Regions from separate parts of the Paenibacillus sp. GQ49 genome, predicted to be linked through region 1. Evidence: a T-box and tRNA genes for the amino acid it is inferred to sense, from the RefSeq annotation. Region 1 holds a T-box; the other holds one or more tRNA genes.

The links. The T-box of region 1 lies ahead of AC6CIF_RS31080 (valine--tRNA ligase). A T-box ahead of a tRNA ligase gene usually reads a tRNA of that ligase, here a tRNA-Val.
Region 2: it has a tRNA-Val gene. The T-box ahead of AC6CIF_RS31080 (valine--tRNA ligase) is inferred to sense a tRNA for this amino acid. The anticodon was not compared.

Annotation. Positions count from the first base shown of each region.
Region 1 covers NZ_JCAXEL010000033.1:22,475-25,899, reverse strand. Annotated here, with positions in the region: gene AC6CIF_RS31080 (valine--tRNA ligase) at 1-1,442, opposite strand, end outside; T-box leader at 1,504-1,785, opposite strand; gene AC6CIF_RS31075 (LysM peptidoglycan-binding domain-containing protein) at 1,941-3,425, opposite strand, start outside.
Region 2 covers NZ_JCAXEL010000002.1:305,527-308,951, reverse strand. Annotated here, with positions in the region: gene AC6CIF_RS05975 (hypothetical protein) at 1-127, shown strand, start outside; gene AC6CIF_RS05970 (DUF3892 domain-containing protein) at 203-439, opposite strand; gene AC6CIF_RS05965 (GNAT family N-acetyltransferase) at 553-996, opposite strand; gene AC6CIF_RS05960 (hypothetical protein) at 1,235-1,492, opposite strand; tRNA gene AC6CIF_RS05955 (tRNA-Val) at 1,637-1,709, shown strand; gene AC6CIF_RS05950 (M1 family metallopeptidase) at 1,897-3,425, shown strand, end outside.

The DNA.
Region 1 (3,425 bases):
AGGTCTTCCGTATCTTCCGGCCAGCCTAGTGTGGAGAATGGCCATAAGCCGGAGCTAAACCAAGTATCGAGTACGTCTTCGTCCTGTCTGAGCTTGCGTCCAGCATACTCTGGCAGCGTTGTTGGATCTTCAGTAGATACGATGATTTCACCCGTTTCTTCATCATACCAGGCAGGAATACGATGTCCCCACCACAGTTGACGGGAAATACACCAGTCACGAACGTTTTCGATCCAGTTCAGATAGGTTTTCTCAAAACGATCTGGAACAAAATTAACCCCTTCCCCGTTCTGTTGTTTTTTAATCGCTCTCTCTGCAAGTGGCTTCATCTCAACGAACCACTGTGTAGACAGATACGGCTCAACAACAGCTCCGGTACGTTCACTGTGTCCAACCTGATGCGTGTGATCCTCAATGTTGATCAATACGCCCTGCTCTTTCAAGTCAGCAACAATCTGCTTGCGGCAGTCACTGCGGTCCAGTCCCTGATACTTGCCTGCCTCAGCATTCATTGTGCCGCTCTCATCCATGACCGTAATCTGAGGCAGATCATGACGAAGACCTACTTCAAAGTCATTTGGATCATGCGCAGGCGTGATTTTAACTGCACCACTTCCAAACTCTTTATCCACATAATCATCAGCGATAATCGGAATTTCGCGTCCAATAATAGGCAGTACAAGTACTTTACCAATCATATCTGCATAACGCTCATCCTTCGGATGAACAGCAACAGCTGTATCACCCAGCATCGTTTCAGGACGCGTTGTTGCCACTGTAACGTAGCCACTTCCGTCTTTGAGCGGGTAACGCAGATGGTACAAGTGACCCTGAACCTCTTTATATTCAACCTCAATGTCGGACAGAGCTGTCCGGTTCACCGGGTCCCAGTTAATGATGCGTTTGCCTCGGTAAATAAGGCCTTTTTCATACAGTTGAACAAATACTTTACGAACCGCTTGGGACAGACCTTCATCCAGCGTAAAACGTTCACGTGAGTAATCAAGCGACAATCCCATTTTACCCCATTGCTGACGAATGGTAGTGGCATATTGATCTTTCCAGTCCCATACCTTCTCCAGAAACTTCTCACGTCCCAGATCATAACGAGTCAGACCTTCTTCACGCAGCTTCTGCTCCACTTTGGTTTGGGTAGCAATACCTGCATGGTCGGAACCCGGAAGCCATAGTGCGTCATAACCTTGCATCCGTTTGGTGCGGATCAGAATATCCTGCAGTGTAAAATCAAGCGCATGCCCAATGTGCAGCATCCCGGTTACATTCGGGGGTGGAATTACAATCGTATACGGCTCGGCATCTTTACGTTGACCGGCTTTGAAATATCCACGCTCCATCCAGGTGGAGTACCATTTATCCTCTGCCGCCTTAGGATCGTAAGTGGTCGGCATTTCTGTTGCAGCTGATTTTTTTTCCTCAGACATGTGTCATTCCTCCGTTACTTCATCATCTTCGCCAAAAAAAACAAAAAAAACCTTTCATCCATCAAAGGACGAAAGGTTAGCTTTCGCGGTACCACCTTTGTTTCACGACGACAGCAAGATAGACTTCACCCTCTGTACATGACGTGACACTTCAAGCAGATAACGGCTGCTACCGGCCCATCCTACCTCAGAAACAAATGACGATAGATCTCATTCATCCCTTGTATTCAAACAGGCAACTCCCGGGCGACTTCGATCAGTTGGTTCCTGCGGAATCTCACAGCGTTGCAATTCCACTCTCTGAAAGGTCATACTGTCTACTACTCCCGTTCCACGTTGTTCTTCAAAAAACCTACACACATCATACCTTGCTCGTGCGCGATAGTCAACCTGACAACAGCGGATAAAGAGCGCTGGAATGCAGGTTTAGGACGAATCATGCAAAAACCCGCAATCCTCAAGGGGATCACGGGTCGTAACGAAGGCTTTAACTACGGATTAAGGGATGTACAATATCTGACCTTCTTCCACAACCTGCTCAGATAATCGGTTATACAACTGAAGTTCCCTCGTGCTCAATTGATATCGATCTGCAATGGCATCCAGTGTATCCTCTCGCTGAACAATGCACAGTTTCACCTTGCGGAATGGGGTCTGGTCCACGATTGTTCCCAAGAACAGGTTCTTCCATTCCACATCATCAGCTGGATACGTTTCTTCCTGTACCACACCCGCAGGAACCTCATCACCTCGCTCCACTTCAGCATCGCGTGCCGCTCTGCCCGAGGATAACAAGGAAGAGATACCTACGCCCTCTTCTTGCCGTGGTGCGGATTCTTTTTTGCTGCCAAAAGCAACCTTCAGCTCCGGCTTGTCTTCCGTCTCAGCCACAGGTTCAGGAACAAATGCTTCGTTCTGTACGAACTCGTCTACCCCAGTCGCTTCAAAAGACGGCCGGTCTTCCTCCGCGTTGCCTGGTTCGGACGAAGCAAATACACTTTGCCAGTTCTCCGCCTGTGATTCGCCCGGGACATCGGCAATTGCCTGATTTTCCTGCTGAGGTACAGATCTCGCTGATTCGAAGTGCCATACCTCTGGTGCGTCCGGTACATCCGGTGCTCCCAACTCATTAGATGATTGATCTGCACTTCTCGAGTTCGCAGGCAATACATCCACGGAAGGCTCGGACCAATCCGAAGACTCGTCTTCCAGAGGCAGCAATGGTTCCGACTCAGGATAAGAAGCTAACCGATCAGCGGTCTCAGCCATAAATGACGAGATTGGAGAAGGTTCGCTATATTGCTCATTAGATGCCAATTCATCTGCATTCGCCGTCAGAGATGCGGGATCTTCGTTTGCATCAGGTTGTCTGTTTTCGTTAGCGTACTCCGCACTTTGCTCCTCGGATTGAAGTGGCTCGGCCAATGACGAATTCGCATATTGCTGCTGCGATTCTTCGCTATTCCTTAATGTTTCTTCCCTTGTGGACAAGTCAGCGAATTCCGGAGCACCATATGCAAGTTCTGCTGCATTCGCAAGTCTCTCTTCCTCACTCCGCTGGAGCAGGTACTCTTGTGCAAATGTGTTGGGGTCGCTGCCTGTCTGTGCTGCTTCATCGGAACGGTTGGATTGCTGAGCATCAGGTGAATGAACAACTGTAAACTCATCTGCTGACCACACTTGTGGCTCTTCAACAGGAAAACCCTCGATGCCTCGCAGCGACAATACGCCTGTAATGTTCAGACTGCGATTGGATAACAGATCCACGTCAAAATTTTCGATCTCGATAGAAATATCCTCAATCGATCTGACCCGGTTCAGCGGCACTGTGATCTCCACGGGAATGAAATGTTTGAGCTCCTCTGAAGCCTCATTTTCTCCTCTGTACGCACCTGTAAGTAAAAGATGCCCTCTTAACGTGGCATGATCATCCTGCCCTATGACTTGAATGCGCGGGTATAGTTCAATCTCCTCCAATTCCTC
Region 2 (3,425 bases), on a different contig from region 1:
CATCGCGTGGGAGAACCGGTCTACTCTCGAAGGGATACAGATTTTGCAGGCATGGGAACAGGTACAACATCCGATTCGCAAAAGCCAACCTTCCGGTGATTCCGTAAAATATTTTACGGACTACTAATCATAATAAGAAAACACCAACCCGGGTAACCGGATCGGTGCTTATTGTGTCACATGTACGACATGTGCATCTATTTTAGAAATGGGGAAGTTGGTCCAGGTTGTTGGTTGGGTCACCGTCGGCATCGCCACGAATGTACATTTCGCCATCCTTGCCTTTAAATACATTCACACCGGCAATAGCGCCAGCCTGTACTTCTGCAAGTGCCTGCTGATAATCCAGTACACGTCCTGCCGAAGTCTGAAAGGCTGTCAGGTCACCGTCGCCATTTTTCTGTACAGCTGTGAAACTCTCGCGTGTTGTTTGATCCATGATGTCACACTCTCCTTATATGACGAGATAGGAATCTGCTTACCTGATTAGCCTATCCCAATTCATCGGAAGTATGCACCATATGCTAATAAGGACCTGCCAACGCGGAGGTTTTACAAGCTCTTTCTCATACGAACATGCAGAATATCTGCATCATAAAAAGGTTCTTCCGAAATCACTTCATAACCCAGTTTTTCATAGAATTTCTGTGCCTGACACTGCGCATCCAGTACAGAATAGGATAAGCCGAGTTCACGTGCCAGCTCCTCCATCGCGAGCAAAAGCACACGTCCATAACCAAATGAACGATGAGATTCAAGCACCGCGATCCGCTGCATTTTGGCCGTATCCTTGCTGTAATAGATCAGACGTCCTGTGGCTACAGCTTGCCCATCTGTACTTAACAATACATGATGCACATCTGGACTGATGACATCATATTGATCAATCTCAATCTCGGCAGGCACCTGTTGCTCGATCACAAAAACGTGATGGCGAATTCCCAGGGCTTGCTCCAGTTGTTCTTCTGTTGATACATAACTAATCTCAGCTGCCAATTCCATTCCTTCTTTCTGCTCTTGCGCGACATATCAGACTGAATTATACAAAAAAATGTTTTTCCTGTATAGTGAAGTCTGGAACATATTGGGAGAGGAGGGGGTAGTGATGGGCATGACAGGCATCATGGTAATTACATTGTTAATGTCAGCGGGAATGATTACTCTGTTGTATTACGTTACGAAGAAAGCATACTCACGCAAGTGGGATGAAGACGAGTGATTCACCTGTTAACCTTCACGGCAAGACTTCACTGCTTCCTCGCGGAGAATATACATCTTGAATTACAGATTTGGAGTACACGTCCAGCCAAACGGGCAGAGACTCATCATTTTCATTGGGCTGTTGTAATTGTTGGAATTGTACCGTATGTTCATCCCTCTCCAAGCCGCAACCAGTAACGGTTGTACTGAGAATCACAAGCCCAGCAAAGAGAAAGAAGCATTTGGTAAATGTATATTTATTGGATTTTGACCGTTTTGTTAAGTTTCTCATAGGGAATTCACCTCGTTGTAGAAATGGTAATCTTTCCTTTATTGTGCACCATTTCGGGTGAATTATAACCAAATAAATCATTGACAATGAACACGGTTACTTGATATGATACTGTTACTTGATTGAGAAACAATTATATATCATGATCTGTTAGCTCAGCTGGGAGAGCACTATCTTGACAGGGTAGGGGTCAGTGGTTCGAGCCCACTACAGATCATACACGAGAAGTCTTACGATGTAAGGCTTCTTTTCTTTTTTCACATACAAACATTAATGCGTTTCCGAGTGCTTCATTTTCTCTTTCTCTTTTTAAACGAAACTTAAATAAAACATAAATTGATCGTAAGGTTCGTCTTCTATACTTGGTTCTGAGATCAACAGAAACGACAAAGAGGAGAGAACTTATGAATTATTCAAACCCATTTACATCAAAGTTAGCCAGAGTAGGGATCGCGGGTACACTGGCTTTAATACTGGCAACAAGCCCACTTGCCAACATGGGGGTTGTTGCCGCGGAAGCAGACCCAGCACCTGTATCTACGAAAATATATAACACACCGAAAGACTCTCTAGAGCAGACCCCGATTCAATACCAGATCCAGGCTCGACTAAATGAGAAAGACATGACGATCCAGGGGAGCGAGAAGGTAACGTATCGCAACACAAGCAAGGATGCACTCCAGCAGCTGGTCCTTCATACATATGCTGATGCAAACCTCTCCAAGTCTACACAGGCGGGAATGTACCAACAGCATAATGAGAAGATTAGTGAAGATCATCCGGAGAAGACAGCGGAGGACTTTCTGGGTGGCATCGATATTCAGGCTGTAACCGCAGATAGCCAATCGCTGGATTTCCATAAGGAAAACCAAGCGTTGACCGTGCAGTTGAAGAATCCCGTTCAACCAGGCGAATCGGTATCATTCCAACTGGAGTTTCAGTTGAATATACCCTATGGCTCACAGCGAGTTTCCTACTACAAGGACATGATCAATGGTGCGCACTGGTTCCCGGTGATGTCTGTATACGACGAGGTTAAGCATCAATGGAACAAGGCACCGTATAGTCGAACATTTGAGAGCGATTATTACACCTCATCGGACTTTGAAGTTCAATTCAATGTTCCTGATGAGTATCAGATAGCCATGCCGGGCTCTATCACCACTCAAGACAGTACAGAACATGGTCGTAAAGTTGTGTCTGCTGTGGCCGAGAATACGAGAGAGTTTGTTTTCTTTGCAAGTCCTAATCTTCAAGTGGAGCGCGCTACCCGTAACGGTCTGACGGTGGAATACTATTATTACAACGATGATCCATCCAAGAAAAAGATAGTTGACCGCTACATTAATCAGGCATTCAAGGTCATTGACTTCTATAGTGAGAAATATGGCAAGTATCCCTATCCAGAGTTCCGAATTGTCGAGACGTATGTACAAGGCGTTGCCGTGGAGTATGCGAGGCTCATTCAGATGGGACAGATTCAAAATGGTGCTGTTCCAGAAGAAGACACAACATTTGTTCATGAAATAGCGCATCAGTGGTTCCATGCATTGATCGGTAATAATTCGGAGACAGAATCCTTCCTGGATGAAGGCTTTGCCGATTTCTCCATGGTGTATTTTGCCGAGAAACAGGGAGACAAGCTAAATGGATTCAGATCCATTCAGTTCGATACTGCGCCCGTAGATATGGCGATTGCGTCAACAAACGATGAAGCTGGGGATTTGGCAAGTTTGGTATATTATCAGAAGGGGCGACAAGCGATCTATCAGCTTTACCGTTCCGTCGGTGAAGAGAAATTTGACGAGTTGATGAGGACATATTTTAAACGCTACGTGTACCAAAATGCAACGGTAGAGGGGCTGCTTCAAACCATTGAAGATGTGCTTGGTAAAGAAATACGTTCAGAAATGCAGATGGCCCTGTATCAGCC